Linked DNA regions of Actinokineospora baliensis. The protein of the gene in region 2 interacts with the protein of the main gene of each other region in a pairwise test. Links are inferred from orthologs where the notes say so. Each region holds a gene or a part of one and is shown on either strand. Other genes may lie near its edges. The genes, in order: rimP and rpsL.

Evidence for each region.
Region 1: the proteins of rpsL (region 2) and rimP interact in binary tests that used the Escherichia coli proteins (3 or more experiments, as listed by UniProt). The link is inferred for Actinokineospora baliensis from one-to-one orthologs.

Annotation. Positions count from the first base shown.
Region 1 is NZ_JAFBCK010000001.1:6,833,671-6,849,606, forward strand. What follows is about bases 178-2,929. They hold rimP (ribosome maturation factor RimP), read right to left. Parts: upstream 1,949-2,929; coding sequence 1,406-1,948; downstream 178-1,405. Other genes in these bases: JOD54_RS30310 (YlxR family protein), read right to left, coding at 178-292; nusA (transcription termination factor NusA), read right to left, coding at 396-1,409; JOD54_RS30325 (hypothetical protein), read left to right, coding at 2,114-2,548; JOD54_RS30330 (ferritin-like domain-containing protein), read left to right, coding at 2,545-2,929. Also shown: more of JOD54_RS30310, read right to left, coding at 17-177; more of JOD54_RS30330, read left to right, coding at 2,930-3,045; JOD54_RS30335 (methyl-accepting chemotaxis protein), read right to left, coding at 3,585-5,180; JOD54_RS30340 (hypothetical protein), read right to left, coding at 5,317-6,084; JOD54_RS30345 (aminotransferase class V-fold PLP-dependent enzyme), read right to left, coding at 6,133-7,164; JOD54_RS30350 (YjbQ family protein), read left to right, coding at 7,189-7,599; JOD54_RS30355 (YhgE/Pip domain-containing protein), read right to left, coding at 7,584-8,540; JOD54_RS30360 (DUF8017 domain-containing protein), read left to right, coding at 8,667-9,374; JOD54_RS30365 (DUF8017 domain-containing protein), read left to right, coding at 9,421-10,221; JOD54_RS30370 (HAD family hydrolase), read left to right, coding at 10,243-10,947; JOD54_RS30375 (DUF8017 domain-containing protein), read left to right, coding at 10,944-11,774; JOD54_RS30380 (hypothetical protein), read right to left, coding at 11,775-15,936.
Region 2 is NZ_JAFBCK010000001.1:704,767-708,148, forward strand. The notes cover bases 1-2,707. They hold rpsL (30S ribosomal protein S12), read right to left. Parts: upstream 1,688-2,707; coding sequence 1,313-1,687; downstream 1-1,312. Other genes in these bases: fusA (elongation factor G), read right to left, coding at 1-771; rpsG (30S ribosomal protein S7), read right to left, coding at 841-1,311; JOD54_RS02965 (hypothetical protein), read right to left, coding at 2,220-2,707. Outside these bases: more of JOD54_RS02965, read right to left, coding at 2,708-2,804; JOD54_RS02970 (Imm1 family immunity protein), read right to left, coding at 3,183-3,382. UniProt on the Escherichia coli protein: With S4 and S5 plays an important role in translational accuracy. Interacts with and stabilizes bases of the 16S rRNA that are involved in tRNA selection in the A site and with the mRNA backbone.

The DNA.
Region 1 (15,936 bases), 6.1 Mb from region 2 along the record:
CAGCTTCACGGCTGACTCATGACGGGTCGACCTGCTTCCTCTGTTCCTCCACGGGACGGGAGTATCCCGTCCCGACACCGCCCGCGATCCGCTCGATCTCCGATCGCAGACCGGCCACGTCGAGCGCGTCCTGGACCCGCAGGGCCCTGGGGAACGCCCGCCGCTTCTCGGCCTTGGCCAGACACCCTGGGTCGGGGTGCACCCACGCGCCCCGGCCCGGCATCCTGCGCCGCGGATCGGGGACCAGGTCCCCGTCCGCGTGCACCACTCGCAGCAGTTCCGCGGCCGCCACCCGAGCCCGGCACCCCACGCAGGTGCGCACCGGGGTTGCCCCAGGCAGGCGCGTGGAAACCGGGTGTTGATGGCGAACCATGGGAAAGTCTATCTTGTCCGGCTCAGTCAGCAGAACCGGATACCGGAGCCGCCTGCGCGCCCGCCGCCGCGTCGCTGCGGATGTCGATGCGCCACCCGGTCAACCGCGCCGCCAACCGGGCGTTCTGGCCCTCCTTGCCGATGGCCAGCGACAGCTGGAAGTCCGGGACCACCACCCTGGCGGTCTTGGCCCGCTCGTCGACGACCGTGACCGACACCACCTTCGCGGGCGAGAGCGCGTTGCCCACGAACGTCGCCGGGTCGTCGGAGTAGTCGATGATGTCGATCTTCTCCCCGGCCAGCTCGCTCATCACGTTGCGCACCCGGGCGCCGACCGGGCCGATGCAGGCGCCCTTGGCGTTGACCCCGGCGACGGTCGAGCGGACCGCGATCTTCGAGCGGTGCCCGGCCTCGCGGGCGACCGCCGGGATCTCCACCGTGCCGTCGGCGATCTCGGGCACCTCCAGGGCGAAGAGCCTGCGCACCAGGTTGGGGTGCGTTCGCGACAACGTGATCTGCGGCCCGCGTGTTCCCCGGGTGACGCCGACCACGTAGCACTTGATGCGGGTGCCGTGCTCGTAGTTCTCGCCCGGCACCTGCTCGACCGCGGGCAGCACGCCCTCGGTGTCGCCGACCTGCACGACCACCATGCCCCGGGAGTTGGCCCGGGTGTCGCGCTGCACCACGCCCGCGACGATCTCGCCCTCCTTCGCGGAGAACTCGCCGAAGGTGCGCTCGTGCTCGGCGTCGCGCAGCCGCTGCAGGATGACCTGCCTGGCGGTGGTCGCCGCGATCCGGCCGAAGCCCTCGGGGGTGTCGTCCCACTCCTCGTCGACCTCGCCGTCGGCGCCTGTCGTGTAGGCCAGCACCCTGACCAGGCCGGTGCGCTTGTCGATGTCGATGCGCGCGTGCGGCTGGTGCCCCTCGGTGTGCTTGTAGGCGGTCAGCAGCGCCGTCTCGATGGCCTCGATGACCGTCTCGAACGGGATGTCCTTGTCGCGCTCGATCGCCCGCAGCGCCGCGATGTCCACGTTCATCGCGCGTCCTCCTCAGTACCGGACGCCCGACCTTCGAGCATCGCCATCTCCGCCACCGGCGGTTGTTTGAACTCCACCTCGACCACGGCGTGCGCGACCTCGCTGTAGGTGACCCGGCGCAGCTCGCCGTCGAGCAGCACCTGGACACCGCCTTCGGGGTCCTCATCGGCCGCCCCGACCCTTGCGGTGAACTCCGCGCCCTCCACCGGGCGGATCTTGACCAGCCGCAGCTTGGCCCGCCGCCAGTGCCGGGGCCGGGTCAGCGGCCGGTCCACCCCCGGTGAGGTGACCTCGAGGGTGTAGGGCCCGCCGAGGACGGCGTCGTGCTCGTCGAGCACCGCCGAGACGGCCCGGCTGACCACGGCGACCTCGTCGAGGCCGACCCCGTCGTCGCCGTCGACCACGACCCGCACCAGCCGCCTGCGCCCGGCCTGGGCGACGTCGAGCTGCTCGAGCTCGAACCCGGCCGCGGCGATGGCGCCCGCCACCACGGGTTCCAGCTCGGCCGTGACGTGGTCGCCTTGTCCCTGGTTGGCCACCGTGGCCGCTCCCTGTTCTGGTCGATGGTGCGATTGTCTGCCGGTCGGCGGTACACCCGCCCACCGTGGTCACCTAGCGTATCTCGCCCGCCATGGGACAGCCGCCGCAGGCGATCATCCCGACTCCCCGACCGCCCGAACCCGGGCCTGGCAGGATGACCGACCGTGAGCACCACCGGATCCCTCAGCCGCCGCGCACTGCTGCTGGCGGCGTCCGCGGTCGGGCTGGCGGCCTGCACGCCGACGCAGGCCGCACCGCCACCACCGGACCCGCTGGCCGAATTGGAGGCACGGGCATTGGCGGACGCGACCACCGCCCGGGCACTGGGTGCGACGGCGGTGGCGGACGCCAGGGCCGAGCACGCGCGGGTGCTGCGGGCCGAGATGGACCGCGAACGCCCGCCCAAGCCCTCCTCGTCCGGCGCACCGACCACGACTCAGGCCCCCACTCCCCCGGCAGACCCGAAGGCCCTGGTCGAGTCGTTGACCAAAGCCCAGCAGGAAGCGACGGCCCTGGTGGCCACGCTGCCCAGGTACCGGGCCGGGCTGGTCGGCTCGGTCGCGGCGGGGTGCGCGTGCCTGGTGGAGGTGCTGGCATGACCCAACCGACAACCCAGCCGGTGTCGACGTCGGTGCCGCCCACCCGGGCACCGCTGGCACAGGACTCGCTGGCCGCGGTCCAGGCCGCCCTGGGCGCCGAACACGCCGCCGTGTGGGTGTACGGCCTGGTCAGCGCCTTCCTCCCGGCCTCGTTCGACAAGCCGATCGGGGACGGCGCCCAAGCCCACCGAACCCGCCGCGACACCACCGAGCGACTCCTGGGCGCCTCCGGTGCCACCCCGGCCCCGGCCGAACCCGCGTACCTACCCCCCAAACCGGTGACCGACCAAGCCTCAGCCCTGACCCTGGTGATCGACGCGGAACAGGACTGCACAGTCGCCTGGCGCGCCGTCCTGGAACGCACCGACGCCGAGGTCGCCGCCGATGTCCGGGCCAACGCCGCCCTCGCCCTGACCGAGTCAGCGGTCCGCGCCACCCGATGGCGCAAGACGGCGGGAATCACCCCCCTGACTCCCGTACTCCCAGGCCAGCCCTAGACCCGGACGACGGGTGCTGAACCGCACCGCCGATGTCGGATCCACGCCGCCACGGCGGGGATCAACCCACCAGCCCGCTGTGCCGCCGGGGCCAGCCCGGCACCTTCGAGCCGCACCCTCCGCAGCGGCGTGCTGGCCAGCCCTAGGCCCCGGCTGAACCGCATCGCCGATGTCGGATTCCCGCCGCCCGGCGGCGGGAATCACCCCATCCGCACCCTGTGTCGCTGAGGCTCGCCCGCAGCTGGCTCGGCACTTCGGGCCGCGCACTCCGCAGCGGCGTACCGGGCGGTCGTCGAGCACGCCCCGTGCTCCACGCCAGCCCCAGGCCCCGATCGAGAGGTGCTGAACCGCACGGCCGATGTCGCGGCCAACCCGACACCTTCGAGCCGCACCCTCCCGGTCGGCCGTCGAGCACGCCCCCAGTGTTCTCAGGCCAGCCATTGGCCCCACGGACGTCCCCGGACAAGGCGAAACCGGGCAGGGCTCCCTTGGGGTGGAGCCCTGCCCGGTCACCGGACCCGCGTTCGGTACTGGAGCGGTCAGTACGTGAAGCGGGTGACCATTTCCTGGAGCCTGCCGCTGAGGCGGGTGAGCTCCGAGGTGGCTTGTTCGGCTTCGGTGACGCCGCGGGAGGTTTCGTCGGCGGCGCCCGCGACCTCGGTGATGGCGGAGGCGATGGCGTTGGTGCCGTTGGCGGCTTCCGAGACGCTGCGGCTGACCTCGTCGGAGGTGGCCGACTGCTCCTCGACGGCCACCGCGATGGCCGACTGGAACTGGTTGACCCGGTCGATGACCTGCACGATCTGCCCGATCGCGGCCACGGCGGCCTCGGTGTCGGCCTGGATCGCGGCGACCCGGCGGCCGATGTCCTCGGTGGCGCTGGCGGTCTCCTGGGCCAGGTCCTTGACCTCACCGGCGACGACGGCGAAGCCCTTGCCCGCGTCACCGGCGCGGGCGGCCTCGATGGTGGCGTTGAGCGCCAGCAGGTTGGTCTGCTCGGCGATGGAGCGGATGGTCTTGAGGACGTCGCCGATCTCGGCCGAGGAGGAGCCGAGGCGGGTGATGATGTCGTTGGTGTGCTGGGCGGTGGCGGTGGCCTCGGCGCCGACCTTGGCCGCCTCGGAGGTGTTCGCGGCGATCTCGCGGATGGAGGCGCCGAGTTCGTCGGCGGCGGCGGAGACGGTGCCGACGCTGTCGGACACGCGGCCCGCGGCGTTGGACACCTCACCGGCGCGGTGCGAGGTGGAGCCCGCGGCGTCGGTGAGCCTGCCGTTGGTGGCGGCGAGCCGGTCGGCGGACCCGGCCAGGCCGGAGGCGGACTCGGCGACGTCGGAGACGACGGTGCGGATCTCGTTGACCGCGTGGTGCAGCGCCCGGCCCATCTCGCCGATCTCGTCCTGCGAGCTCACGGACAGCTTCTGGGTGAGGTCGCCCGCGGCGACCCGGTTGGCGTAGTCCTGCAGGCCGCGGACCGGCCTGCGGATGCTGCGGGTCAGCAGCCAGCCGAGGGTGAGGGCCAGCAGCACGGCGGCAGCGATGACGCCGATGGTCAGCCAGCGGGAGGTGGCGGTCATGTCCGCGATCTCCTGGCGCTGGGTCTCGGCGTAGCGGACCAGCGCGTCGGTCAGGTTCGCGAAGTCGGCGGTGACCTTGGGCAGGTTCTGCTGGGCTTCCTGGTTGTACTTGACCTCGTTGGCGGTGTCACCGGCGGCGGTGGCGGCGCGGCGGTTCTTGTGCGAGGTCCAGAAGGTCTCGTTGTCGCTCTTGAGCTGGGTGAGCATCGGCTGCAGCTCGGCCGGGATGCTGCCGGCCAGCTTGGCGAAGGCGGCGTCGGTGTCGGCGAGCTGCTGGTCGCGGCCCTTGGCCAGGCTCTCCAGGGCGCCGGGGTCCTTGACGGTCTCCATGACCACGTCGGTGGTCAGCGCGGAGAGGTTGTTGGTCTGCACGGACTTGACGTCCACCAGCGGGGTGACGGTGTCCTCGGAGATCGAGGCGGCCCGGTCGCTGACGTTCGCCTGCTGGGTGAGGCTGAACACGCCGAGCGCGATGACGACGACGGCGAGCACGAGGAAAGCGCTGAACACCCGGGTGCCGACACTGCGCCGCAGCGGGTTGCGAGTCCCTGAATCAGCCATGCGAGCCTCTCCCTGTCCGGTGCGCGGACGAGCCCGCGCCGACGGCGCCACCGAGCACCGGTGGCACTCCTCAGGCGTGGTATCGGGCGGCGCGGGCCCGGGAGTAGGAGTTTCGCGTCACTTCACGCCGACGGGTTCAGCCGCCGGTGTCGGGGTCGATCTCGGCACCGAGCCGCAGCGCGTCGGCGCAGACCTTGTCGAGCTGGGGCTTGTCCGCCTTCGTGCCGACCGCTTTGCCGCCCGAGGGGGCGTAGTCGGCCTCGACGATGACCACGACGGTGCCGTTGAGCTGGGAGTCGTAGCCGTTGCTGACCGACTTGAGCGGGGCGGCTTTGACGACGCCCTCGCGGACCAGGTCGTTGACGTTGCCGGTCTCGTCCTCGTTGGTGAGCGCGATGAGGCCCGCGGCCTTCTCCTTGTCGGCCATGTGCACGACCGACACCGAGACCAGCGCCTGCTTGCCGCCGACGTCGGCGGTGTACATGGCCTGGGTGACCTTGGTGCACTGGCCCGGCTGCGAGAGCAGCTGCTTGGTCTTGCCGTAGGCGTGCTGCTGGCAGTCGCTGTCGACCCTCGGTCGGGGGACATCCGGGTGGGCGACGAAGGTGTAGACGCCCGGGGCCTTCGGTCGGGTCTGCTCGGTGCTCGGGGTGGTCTGCTGGGTGCTCTCGCCCTGCACGTACCAGAACACGAATCCGGAGATCACGGCGATGGCGACCAGGCCCGCGATGCGCAACGCCCAGGTCAGCGCCGGGTTGCCGGTCGGGGCGGGTGCCTGCTCCTGGAAGCGGAACGGTTCGTCGGGGCGTCGGCCCGCTTGCACGCGCGGGATCCACTCGGTCTCCCCGGAGCGGTTGTACTGCTCGGGGGGCCAAGGCGGTCCGGGGCGCTGGGGATCCGACACGAACGCTGACAGTAGTTGGTGTGGCCCGCCGGTGTCATTCGACCCGTTTCATCCGAGTCGTCCACGTCGGATTGCGGCGACCGCCACGTCGACGTCTTCGGCGGTGTTGTAGAGGTGGAAGGCGAGCCGGGTGCGGCCTGCCCGGTTGGCACAGCGAACACCCGCTTCCGCGAGTTGTTCGGCGGCACCGGGCAGGTCGAGGGCGACGATCGCGGAGCCCTGCGGTGGCAGGTCCAGCTGGGCTAAGAGGCTGTCGGCGAGCCCAACGACGTGGTCACGCACTGCGACCTGGTCGAGGCTAGCGAGCCACGGCAGCGCTGCGGCGGCGCCGACTTGGGAGAACCAGGCCGGGCCGATGTCGTAGGCGCGCGAACTGTCCGCTAGGCGCAGCGGCAGGCCATAGATCGAGTCCCACGGGTCTTCTCCGGCGTACCAGCCTGCGGCGACGGGCCGGGTCCACTCGCGGGCCTGGGGGCGGACCGCGAGCCAAGAGGCGCCGCGCGGGGATACGAGCCACTTGTATCCGGCGCCGACGACCCAGTCGACCCAGGTCAGGTCCATGGGGAGCCAGCCGAGGGCCTGGGTGACGTCGAGCAGGACGCGCGTTCCGGCGGCGCGCAGGCCCGGCAGGTCGGCGATCACCCCGTCCGCGGACTGCACGGCGCTGACGGCGACCAGGTCGTGGCCGGGGGCGTGGTCGACCAGGTCGGTGGGATCCACCTCGGTGACGGTGACGCCGCGGTGGCCTTGGGCGGCGAACGGGAAGGTCACACTGGTGAACTCGCCCCGGGCGGTGAGCACCCGGGTGCCGTCCGGCACAGCGGCGGCGACCATGGCGACGAGCTGCGAGACGCTCGCGCCGATGGCGACTTCGGCCGGGTCTGCCCCGACCAGGCCCGCCCACGCCGCGCGCGCGGTCGCGACGTGCGGGTCGAACACGGGCGGAGGGTCCTCGCCGCGTCCCCACCGCTCGACAGCGGCCCCGACGGCGGCGACCACGCGGGCGGGCGGCACGCCGATGCTCGCGGAGTTGAGGTACCCGGTCGGGACGTCGAACAGCTCTCCAAAGGCGGTGCGCACGTCCAAAACAGTACGGTGGGTGGGGTGCACAGCGAGGAGTTCGAGATCACGACCGGCGACACCGAGGTCGTCCACGACCTGACCGGCCGGTGCGCGGAGTTCTTGGCCGAGGCGGGCGCGGTGGACGGCTTGCTGCACGTCTGGGTCCCGCACGCCACCGCCGGGGTCGCGGTGCTGGAGACGGGCGCGGGCAGCGACGACGACCTGCTCGCCGCGTTGCGGGCGCTGCTGCCGAAGGACTTCGCCTGGCGGCACCGGCACGGCTCGCCCGGTCACGGCCGCGACCACGTGCTGCCCGCGCTGGTACCGCCGTACGCCAGCATCCCCGTCCTCAGTGGACGGATGATGCTGGGCACGTGGCAGTCGATCTGCCTGGTGGACACCAATGTGGACAACCCGGTGCGCAAGGTCAGGCTGAGCTACTTGGCGGGCTGAGCGGCCTTGCGCGCGTTCGGCAGGACGACCGCGACGAGTCCGGCCACGGCGATGCCGCCGAGCACGAGCAGGCCCAGCGTCACGTCCGGCGCGTCAGGCGTGCCCTGCAGGAGGCTGCGGAGCCCCTCGGCGGCGAACCGGAACGGCGTCCAGGACCACAAGAGCGCGCGGTAGGCCGGGTCGAGCATCTCCGGGACCTGCCCCGCCACCGCCGGGGCGATCAGGTAGAGCGGCCCGAGCAGGGCCATCGCGCGGATGCCGAGGTGGTGCAGCAGCGCGCCTTGCAGTGCGACGAAGGCGACCGCGGTGAGCAAGAGGTAGCCCAGGACGGCGAAGTCCAGCGGTAGCCCGGAATCCCACAGGGCCAGGAACCCCGCGACAACGGCGACCCCGGTGACGCTGACCCCCGCGATCAGCCCGATGCGGTGCGCGGGCTCGGCCTTCACGCCCAGCCTGCCGCCGAGCACCACGAGCCCGGCGCCCGCGACGAGCCCGCCGATCCACAGCAGCGCGGAAGCGGCCAGCGGCGCGGTCCGGCCCGCCGTGCTCGCCGGGGAGATCATCTCGGTGCGGACCTGGCCACCGAGTGCGGCGGCGGCCCCGGTGAGCACCTGCTGGGCGACCTGGGTGCCCTGCGGGTTGACCGCGCCGGACAGCACGATCGTCGCCCCGCCCGCGCCGAGTTCGAGCACGCCGTAGACCTCTTTGTCGGCCAGGGCCCGGCGAGCGCCGTCGGGGGTCTCGACCCGCCAGGCGACGGCCTCGCCACCGTGGGCGGCGATCTTCTCGGCCGCCGGGCGCAGCGGGTCGGCGGCCGCGACGGCGAGCGGGACGCCGTCGGGGCGGGCGCTGGCCTGGCTGCCGAAGGTGAGCAGGCCGAGGACGGCGGCGACCGCGGCACCCACGACCGCGAGCAGGGCGACCAGGCGGGAGCTGGACATCGGGTTCTCCGGATTCATCAGTCGTTGAATTACGCCGCCAGGGTAGGGCCCGCGCGGCACGGAAGTCAACGCGTGTTGAAATCGACTGCCGGACCGACCCCGGTCCGGCTGGGCTACGGTCATCCGGTGCGCACCCAGCGGGCGGCCGTCGCGGCCCTCTCGCTCGCGGCGGCCGTGGCGGTCCTGGCCACCGTCGCCGTCCTCAGATCGCACGAGGACGACCCGGACGCCCCGCACGTGACCGCAGTCCCGCCCACCAGGACCCGACCGGCCGCCCCCGCCTCCCCCAACCTGCCCGGCTGGCAGGTCGTCGACGACGACGCGGCGGGCCTGCGCTACGAGGTGCCGTCGAACTGGGCGCTCGCCCCGGAGACCGAGACGCTGGAGTCGTCCTCCGGCGCGGTGCTCACCCACCTCGCGGACTTCGGGACCTACCTGTGCCAGGGCGCCGAGTACGGGCGGGCGTTCGCGGGCAGCGGGCGCGTCGACGGCGACCCCGCCGAGGTGGCCGCGGAGTTGGCGGCGGCCATCGCCGCCGACCAGTACAGCGACGGCAGCCAGACGGCGAAGGTGACGCTGTCGCGGCCGACGCCGATCGTGCGGGACGGGGCCCGCGGCACGCTCATCAGGGCCGACGCGGAGGTGACCGCCGGTGAGGTCGCCGACCGGTGCGCCAGCACCAGGGGCGTGGTCACGGTCGTCGCGCTGGCCACCGCGGCGGGGACGGCGGTGGTGGTGCTCAGCGCCGACACCGACGACCGCGGCGACACCGCGCCCACCGCCTCCGGGGACGACCTGCGCGGCATGGCCGACAGCGTCCGGCCCCGACGGTGACCGGGTCAACGGCGGCGGGACTGTCCGACCGGTACTGTCGGCGCCCATGACCTACCCCGGCGGCGACTACCAGGGCCTGGGCTTCTACCCGGGCCCACCCAAACCCGACCGGCGCAGGCTCGTGATCGTCCTGTCGGTGGTGGCAATCGTGCTGGTCGTGGGTGCGGTGACCGCGGTCGTGCTGCTGCAGCAGCAGTCCAGCACCCCGGCCCTGCCCCCGAGCAGCACGACGGCGACCACCACCACGGGCCCGACCTCGACGACCACCAGCCGCAAGACGACGACCACGACCACCACCAAGCGGGCGGGCCGAGTGATCGAGAACGACACGGCCAAGATCTCCTACGCCGTGCCGGACACGTGGACACCGGTCGAGTCGGCGCAACCGATCACGCTGAAGTCGTTGCCGGGCGTGGCCATCGACCATCTGGTCGGGCTCACCCCCTACGACTGCGGCGGCAAGAACTACAGCCGCGGCGTCGTGGGCGGCGGCAAGGTCGCCAAGGGCGAGTTGGACCAGCGGGCCACCGAGATCGCGAAGGCGTTCGGCACCGAGTTCTACAACGGCGGCACGGCCGTGGACGTGGTCACGGGCACACCGAAGGCGATCACCGTGACCGGCGCGGACGACAAGCAGTACAAGGGTGTGCGCGTCGAGGCCGAGGTGACCAGCGCGGGCGACCAGTGCCTGGCAGGCAAGGGGAAGCTGGTGGTCGTGCTGCTCGACGACGGCACCGACCTGCGGCTGCTGGTGGTCAACGGCGACACCGAGGGCGGTCCGGCGACACCGCCGACGGCCAAGGACGCCGACCTGGCCTCGATCGCCGACAGCGTCCGGCCGCTCTGACCGGCGTGCCACCATGGCCAGGTGACCGAAAAGACCACCCTGGTCCTGTGGGACGTTGACCAGACCCTCGTCGACTACAGCGGCACCGGGCACGCCTGGTACGGCCAGGCCCTGACCAGCGTGCTGGGGGTGGAGCTGGCGCACGTGCCCGCCTTCCCCGGCCGCACGGAGCGCTCGATCACCGTGGAGCTGCTGGAGGCGCACGGCGTCGACTGGACCGAGGAGCACGTCGAGCGGATGTTCGCCGAGCTCATCACCATCGCCACCGCCGCCCGCCCGGACCTGCCGTCGCTGGGGCGCGCGCTGCCGGGGGCGCCCCAGGTGCTCGCCGCGCTGGCCGAGCGGGCGGAGGTCGTGCAGTCGCTGGTCACGGGGAACCTGGTGGAGCTGGCCGACTGCAAGCTGGCCGCGTTCGACCTGCTGCCCCACGTCGACCTGGAGGTCGGCGGGTACGGCTCGGTGTCGGCCGACCGGCACGAGCTGGTCGCGGCGGCCACGCGGGCGGCGCAGGCCAAGTACGGCGCGGTGTTCGCGCCGCGCTCGGTCGTGGTGATCGGCGACACACCGCACGACGTGGCGGCGGCGCACCACCACGGGGCGGTCGGGGTGGCGGTCGCCACCGGGCGGTACTCGGTGGAGGAACTCGTGGCCTGCGGGGCGGACGTGGTGCTGACCGACCTGACCGACACCGACGCCGTCGTGGCGACGCTGCTGCGCACCACATGAGCGAGCCCTACCAGGTGGACCCCCTGAGCGGGCGACCACTGGGGCACCAGAGCTTCGGGGCGTACCCGCCACCGCTCCCGCCACCGCCACCACCGCGCGGGAACACGCGGTGGGTCGTGCTGCTCGCGGTGGTCCTGGCGTTGTTGGTCGGCGCCGTCGTCGCCGTTGTCGCGCTCGTCGACGACTCCCCTGAGCCGGTAGCGGTCGCCGCACCCACCACGTCGCCGCCGCCCACGGTCAGCCTCCCGCAGCCGACGGGTGTCCGGGTGCCGTCCACCAGGCCCGGTTGGCAGGGCGTGCTGTCGGTGAAGGAACAGCTCGTCTACGACGTCCCGGAGGACTGGAAGGTCGAAAACCTCGGCACCGTGGTCGGCTTCAACGACAACAACGGCAACGCGGTCGCCATCATGCACGGCGCGACGACCTACAAACCCGAGGTCTGCCCCGAGTCCCGAGGCTCCTACCGCGGCCACACCGGCTTCGTCTCGGTCGGCTCGACCGACCCAGAACGCGCCGCCCTCAACGGCGCCCGCCTCTTCGCCGACGCCGCCGCCCTCAACCCCGACGACACCAGAGCCCCCGTGGCCACCACACCCCCCACCCCCACCACCATCGCCAACGGCGTCGAGGCCATCTCCGCCACCGCCCGAGTAACCATCACCCACCCCAGCGACTGCCCCTCCCCCACAGTCCTGTTCACCTCAGTCGCCTTCCGCCACGGCACCTCCACAGCCCTCTTCATGATCTACATAGACGAAGGCGTCCCCGACGCCCTCAACCCGGCGATCATCGACCAGATCATCAAGACCATCCGCCCCCGCAGCTAGTCAGCGGCGGCGGGCGGTGTCGAGGCGGTCGTAGGCGGGGGCGTCGCCGGTGCGGGTTCGGGTCCAGGCTCGGGTGAACAGGTCGGGGACGGGCTCCAGGGGGGTGATGACGAGCCACGGGTGCTCGGGGAGGTTGTACAGCGGGGCTTTCCAGGCTTCGAGCGGTAGGTGCGGGCTGGCGAGGGCGAGCCAGCCGCCGGGGAGGAACAGGCTGCGGCCCGCGCGGGCGCGTTTGGCGGTGAGCACCAGGTCGGTTTCGGCGAGGGCGGTGCGGGCCGCGCGGAGGCGGGCGGGTTTCCAGCCGGTCCAGCGGGCGACGTTGGCGTCTGTCGGGTCCGGTAAGGCCAGCAGCTGCAGGTAGAGCACGGCGGCGTCCGGGTGCAGGTCGTGGTGGGCGGCGACCTCGGCCACCAGGTCCGGCACGGAGATCGACGCGTCCTGGTAGTAGCCGTTGACCGGCGGCGCCGTGCACGCGGCGGTGGTGCCCGCCGCGGCCAGCAGGTCCAGGACCTCGAAGTCGCGGGAGTGCACCAACTCGGCGACGGCGGCGACGAGGTCCCGGTCGTGCGGCCCGATGCGGCCCGGCCAGGCGGTGAACGAGTAGTCCTCGCCGTCGAAGTGGACGTCGAGCCAGTCCCTGGCGGGGATGTGACCGACCTCTGTGGACGGTTCGGCGCCGGTCAGCGTCCGCACCTCGTCCGCGTCGAACCAGCCGCCGAGGGACAGGCCGAACCCCGGGTGGGCGACCCGCTCCCTGGCCAACTCCAGCGACCGCGCGAGCGCTTCCCGGTGCGGGGAATCCCCCGGAAGCCGTTGGGCCAGCCACAGCAGCAGGTGGGCGATGCCGAACAGGGTCGAGTCGGTGAAGCCGTCCTTGACCCGTTCCTCGAGGTGCCCGTCGACGAGCCGGTAGTCGGCGTCGGTGTTGAGCCACTTGGTGCTGGCGGGGTTCAACAACGCCGTGACCACACCCGCGACGCCGCGCATCGACGGGAACCGCTTGGTGGCGTCGGCCAACACGTCGTCGTCCACGGGCGTCACCGCGCCGAACTCCGCGGTCCACACCTCGGCCACTGCCGCCGCATTGGGCCCGGTGGTCCACAGGTCACCCGGTTCCGCGGGCGCGGCAGCAGCGAGCAACTGCTGGCGCAAACGTTCGCGCAAGTCGCGCATGCGCTCCCGCGCCGCCTTCGCGCCGGGCTGCGACAACCCGAGCACAGCGCGCTCCTCGGCGCTGATGAACCCGTTGCTGGCGCGGAACGCCATGGGCATACCCGCGAGCATGTAGGCCGACTCGGCGGAGCCCAGCCCGGTGCGTTCAACGAGCGCCGCCACGGATTCCGGGCGCCACAGGTATGGGCCGCGCTCGGCCAAGACGTCGAGGAACCGGTTGATCCACGCGCTGTCGAGGGCCGAGACCGGGTCTGCGGTCTTGAGCTCCCACCCGTCGGGGAGCGCGAACTCGTCCGGGGTCCTGGTGAACTGGACGCCGGTGGCGTCACCGCCGGGGCCGTACCAGCTCGTGTACGCGACGGCGATGAAGCCGCCTGGTGTCGGGTGGACCCGGTGGCGTTGTGCGGTCTGGTCCTCGGGCACCGTCGCGACGACCCGCCGCCACTGCCCGGGCTGGTCGAGCATCCCGCTGTCGGCGATCCACCGCAGCACCAGCGCGAGCGTGTCGCGGTGCTCGGCCGGGGTGATCGGGGAGGCCGCGCGCATCGCGATCGCGCCCACGTACGGCATCAGGTCGCCCCAGAAGTAGGTGCGGCACTCGGGGAGGTCTTCGGCGGCCTGCTCCGGCCGGGACGCGATCTCCCGCAGGGCGGCGGTCAGCGCGGGCAGCCCGGTCCGCGCGGGACCGGCGCTCTCGTTGCGGTGCCTCCCAAGCCAGTCGAGCGCGACCGAGACCTGGTTCTCGGTCACGTCCGGTCCGGTCTGGTCCTGTTCCCGCTCCCCCGCCGGGAGGGTGATCGTGGTGAAGGGCCGGTGGGCGACCACCAGCCGGGCGGCTTGGCGCACCACGGACAGCACGCCCGCGAGGAGCCCCGGGTGGCTGATCTCGGGCAACGCGCCGAGCACCGCGGTGGCCAGTGCGTCGCGCTTGCCGTTGACCAGGTCGGTGTACCGGGCGTGGCTGTCGTCGATGTCGTACTCGTCGAGGTCGCCGTCCCAGTCCGATCTGTCGACCTCGGCGACCGCGACAGCCAGCATCGCTTCGGCGGCTTCCCTGCTCACCTCACGCAAAGCAGCCGAACCGGCCTCATCGCGTGGGCGCAGTAGATGCCACCACCGCAGAGGCATGACAACGGGCGTGCCAGCGGCATAAGTCGGGTGGTTGTCGGCGTAGTCGAGCGTGGCGACGGTAGTGCCGTCGGCATCGAGCAGGGCAAACCCGTCGTCTTGCTCGCTCACCGCCAGTCGAGCGCCGGGCAGGTCCAGCAGCCCGGACACCGGCACATCCGCCTGGACCCGACGACCGTCAATACCTTCACCGACCCATGTGCCGTTTGCGTCCTTGTGGACTCGCCACCCGTGTAGGCCGTTCTTGGCGCCCAGTGGGCTTGCCTCGGTGCCAGGCGCTATAGGCCGCAGATCGCAGTACTGACGCTCAAGCCCCTCGACCCCATCGAGGAAAGCGGGCAGGCTCTCGCGGCCTGCCTTACCTGTGAGCGGGTCTACCTCAAGCCACTGCGCCGTGGCCCACACGGTGGTGCCGTCGCTATAGGCGGGGCGCGGGAGAGGAATCACCGTGTCGCCAACGTGGACCGTTCGCCCACCGGTGAACCGCCCGCCGCCGGGTAGCGCCACCGACGCGTGGACGTCGTAAGAGTCGAACGGATCGGTGGCGCCGGGCGCGATGTGGTGGCCTGGGTTGTCACTCCAGTACGCGAGGCGACGGTTGGGGCCGGACCAACTCACCAGCAACACGCCGTCGAACCAAGCGGCCGTGGTGTCGTGGTACCACTGGTGGCGCGCGGCGGCGGGGATCTTGGCGATGTGCTCGGCCAGCAGGCCGTCGGGCCCGGCTACGACGAAGGAGTCCCCGCGCCCCAGAACCAGCGCGGGCCACCCTTCGCCGCTGAGCGCGACCGAGTCGGTGAACTTCGCGGCGGCTTCCTCCACCGCGGGCCAGCCCAGTTCGTCGAGCAGTCCGGCGCGCAGGGTCCGCCGCAGCGCCTCGGGGATGTCGACCCCGGCGAGCGCCCCGACCGCGTCCGGCACGTCGGTGAAGACCTCGGGGACCCGGAGCGCGGCGAACTCGGTCAGGGTCTGCGTGAGGCTGGGGACGGTGAGCCCGATCGCCTCGGTGTTCTTGGTGATCCAGTCGCGCAGCGCGATCCGCAGCCCCGGCACGCCCAGGATCTCGCGGACCAGTTGACTCGTGGCGACGTCGTCCTCGTCGGAGTTGTTGCGCAGGCAGTCAACGACACCCGCGCCGAGCACCGCGCCGTGCTCACTGGCCGCGTAGGCGCTGAGATCGCGGCGGCCGGGGGTCTCGTCGACGAGCCACTCCCACACGTCGGCCTCAGTGGCGTCGGACTCGACGGGGATGCCGTGGGCGAGCAGCAGGTCGATCAGGTCGAGTTCCGACTCGTACCACCTGCCGGACAGGCGTACCCGCTCTCCCCCGGCGGCGAGCCTGGCCGCCATCTTCTCGACCAGGGTGAGCAGGGCAGCGGAACGGGGCGCGTCCCGCCAACCGACGGATCGCGTGGCGACAACGGAGGTCAACCACGCCGCGGGCGTGATGGACACGGCGGGGTCCGCAGGGCCGGTCAGGGCTTGGGTGGCGCCGCCCGCGGTGAGGATGTCCAACCAGAGGTCCAGTGTGGACGTCTGCTGCGGAACGAACGCCAACAGCCGCGCTCGGATCTCGGGGTCGTTCTGTGCCAAGGAGACCAGCGGATCGCGATAGGACTTCCAGAAGCCAGCTGCCGCGCGGGCGATAGACGATGTTCCCAGCACCTCACGCAGTACGCGCTCGTCTTCGGCACGGACGTCGAGCTTTGCGGCCTTGGCCAGCCTGCGCAGGTCTTCAGGCATCCCGGCGTGTGGTGGCAGCCCGGCCCGGACGCGCTCAAGGCAGAGGGTGCGGAACCTGTCGAAGGCGTCCGCGGCGTCGTGGCGACTGGCGAGGCCCTTGGCGTACGCGGAGAGGGCC
Region 2 (3,382 bases):
CGCCGAACCGTCGGTGACGATCTTGCGGATGCCGGTCTTGATCTGCTCGATGCTGAGCTCCTCGCCGCCGATGTAGAGCTCCATGAGCTCGTCATCGGTCTCGGCGACGGCCTCGACGAGGGCGTCCCGGTACTCCTTGGCCTTGTCGAGCAGATCCGCCGGGATCTCCTCGATGGCGTAGTCCTCGCCCTTCTTGACCTCGCCGCGCCAGGTGAGCGCCCGCATCTCGACCAGGTCGACGACGCCGATGAAGTCGCCCTCCGACCCGATCGGGAGCTGGATCGGCAGCGGCTTGGCGCCGAGGCGCTCGGAGATCGTGCGCACGGTGAAGTAGAAGTCGGCGCCGAGCTTGTCCATCTTGTTCACGAAGCAGATGCGCGGCACGTCGTACTTGGAGGCCTGGCGCCACACCTGCTCGGACTGGGGCTCGACGCCCTCCTTGCCGTCGAACACCGCGACCGCACCGTCGAGCACCCGAAGCGACCGCTCCACCTCGACGGTGAAGTCGACGTGCCCGGGGGTGTCGATGATGTTGATCTGGTGGTCTTTCCAGTAGCAGGTGGTGGCGGCGGAGGTGATGGTGATCCCCCGCTCCTGCTCCTGCTCCATCCAGTCCATGACCGCGGCGCCGTCGTGCACCTCGCCGATCTTGTAGCTGATCCCCGTGTAGAAGAGGATCCGCTCGGTCGTCGTGGTCTTGCCCGCGTCGATGTGGGCCATGATCCCGATGTTGCGGACCTTGGCGAGGTCGGTCAGCACGTCGAGTGCCACGGGTTCTTCCCCTGTCCTTGAGCTACGGCGCCGCTGAGGCGCCCGCCGGGATGGCGGACGCCCGTGAGATCACCAGCGGTAGTGGGCGAAGGCCTTGTTGGACTCGGCCATCTTGTGCGTGTCCTCGCGGCGCTTGACGCTGGCGCCAAGACCGTTGGAGGCGTCGAGGAGCTCGTTCATCAGCCGCTCGATCATGGTCTTCTCCCGGCGCGCCTGCGAGAAGGACACCAACCAGCGCAGCGCCAGGGTCGTCGAGCGACCCGGCTTGACCTCGATCGGCACCTGGTAGGTCGCACCACCGACGCGGCGGCTCTTGACCTCCAGGGTCGGCTTCACGTTGTCGAGGGCGCGCTTGAGGGTGACGACCGGGTCGGTGCCGGTCTTGTCGCGGGCACCTTCCAGGGCGCCGTAGACGATGCGCTCGGCGACCGAGCGCTTGCCGTCCTTGAGCACCTTGTTGATGAGCTGGGTGACCAGCGGCGAGCTGTACACCGGGTCGGAGATCAGCGGCCGCTTCGGGGCCGGTCCCTTACGGGGCATGTCAGCTCTTCTCCTTCTTCGCGCCGTAGAGGCTGCGCGCCTGCTTGCGGTTCTTCACGCCCTGCGTGTCCAGCGAGCCGCGGATGATCTTGTACCGAACACCCGGGAGGTCCTTAACGCGGCCGCCGCGCACGAGCACCATCGAGTGCTCCTGCAGGTTGTGCCCCTCGCCCGGGATGTACGCCGTGACCTCGATACCGCTGGTCAGCTTCACGCGGGCGACCTTGCGGAGGGCGGAGTTCGGCTTCTTCGGGGTGGTGGTGTACACGCGGGTGCACACGCCACGCCGCTGCGGGCTCCCCTTGAGAGCCGCAGTCTTCTGCTTGGCGACCTTGTCCTGGCGGCCCTTGCGGACCAGCTGCTGGATCGTGGGCATAGACCGGCTTTCTCTGATCACTCCCGACGCCCGCGCGGGGCGCCGAAGGCACTGTGTACTTGCGGTTCCTGCTACTCCGCCCGCCCCCCGAGGTCGGGCGTGTCGCCCGCTCTCGCGGCTCCCGCACGGGAAGAAAACCATCCCAGCGGGGTTCGGGAGGAACTCCGGCGTGACTGGCAGGAGTCCACCCGGCGACATCCAGGTGGACACCGTCGGCGTGGACCGCGCGGCACAGGCACACGGACCGACCCGACATGGGTCGGGCACGAGTAGCAAAGATACCTTGGTCGTGACGGGGAGGTCAAAACGGGGGTACCCAAGCGGGCGCGCGGCTGGTCCACTCGAAGGAGTGTTCGAAAGCACCCGGCGGTGTGGTGTCGCTCTCAGTCAACGGAGGCGGCGCCCACGGCTCGGTTTGAAGCGCCGGGGGATCTCGGCTAACCTTAGGTCACAAGCTGTCGATCCGCGGATGCGGCAGAAGTGAGCCCGGGAACGTGCCCGCGTCGTCGTGGGACCCCGGGTTTCGCGCTGTTCAGGGCTTGCACACGTCAACGACGTGGCTCGTGGTGAGGATGTCCCACGGCTCGGCCTCCCCGTGGAACATGGCCGCGATGTAGGCGCCCGCGACAAAGTCCGGCAACCACACGAGCGGCGTGGCCGACTTGCCGACGTGGTCGACGCGGAAGTCGGTGGAGATGCGCCGGGACGACCGCAACCGCTCGCGCGTCCTGCGGTCGTGGCGATCCGCGCCCGATCTGCTTTCCAGGTAGACGCGCTCCACCCCCTCCTGGTGCTGCAGCCGGGGCAGCAGGTGCGCCAGCAGACGGGTTCTCGCCCGTTCCTGCTGCTGACTCGACGACACCTCGGCGAGCAGAATGGCCCCGTCAAGGGGCAGGTTCGCGATGATCTTCGCGATGGCCGCGCGCCGGTCCGGTGGCTCGTCGTAGTGGTGCAGGTAGCCGCGGCCGGGCGGCAGGGCATTGGTCAGCTCGGCCTCGATCACCGGGTGGTGCTGGGCCTGGGTGAGCACCGCCGCGAGGCCGTAAAGGCGAGTGCCAGCACCCGTTTTCGCGCTCGTCTCGTCCACGTAGGCGATGCGCTGGGGGATGGAATCCACTGAGGTTGCCCGTCCGCATCCGATTGACGGCCAATGAAGTGGAGGGAGTTTATCCCGCCGCGATACGGGCTGACTTCAGGCGTGGTCTATTCGCCGTCTAGGAGGAAGGCGGTGAGGGCCTTGGTGGTGGGTCGAGGGCTGGCGGGAGTTGGGGATTCGCGCTGTGATGGGGCGGTGGAGGACGACGATGACATCGGGGATGTGCCGGACGAGGTGCACACGGTGTGCCACTTGTGCGGGGACGGGGGCTGATCGCCGACCCGAAGTTCGCGGTGGTGGGCGGGTGGTCAAGGAGGTCAAAACGGGGGTACCCAAGCGGGCGCGCGGCTGGTCCACTCGAAGGAGCGTTCGAAAGCTCCCGGCGGCGTGGTGTCGCTCTTAGTCAGCGCCTTCCCGCTGCCACCGCACCGACGCCGGGCGGTCACCGCGGGACCGGAAGAAGCCGACGGCCGCCTCGAGCACCGCGGGGTACGGGATCTGGCTGTTGGCCAACACTTCGACCGCGCTGCCCATGTGGTCGTAGTCGAGCACAGCCGAGGTGCTCGCCGTGCCGTCGTGGCTCGCCCACAGACCTGGCC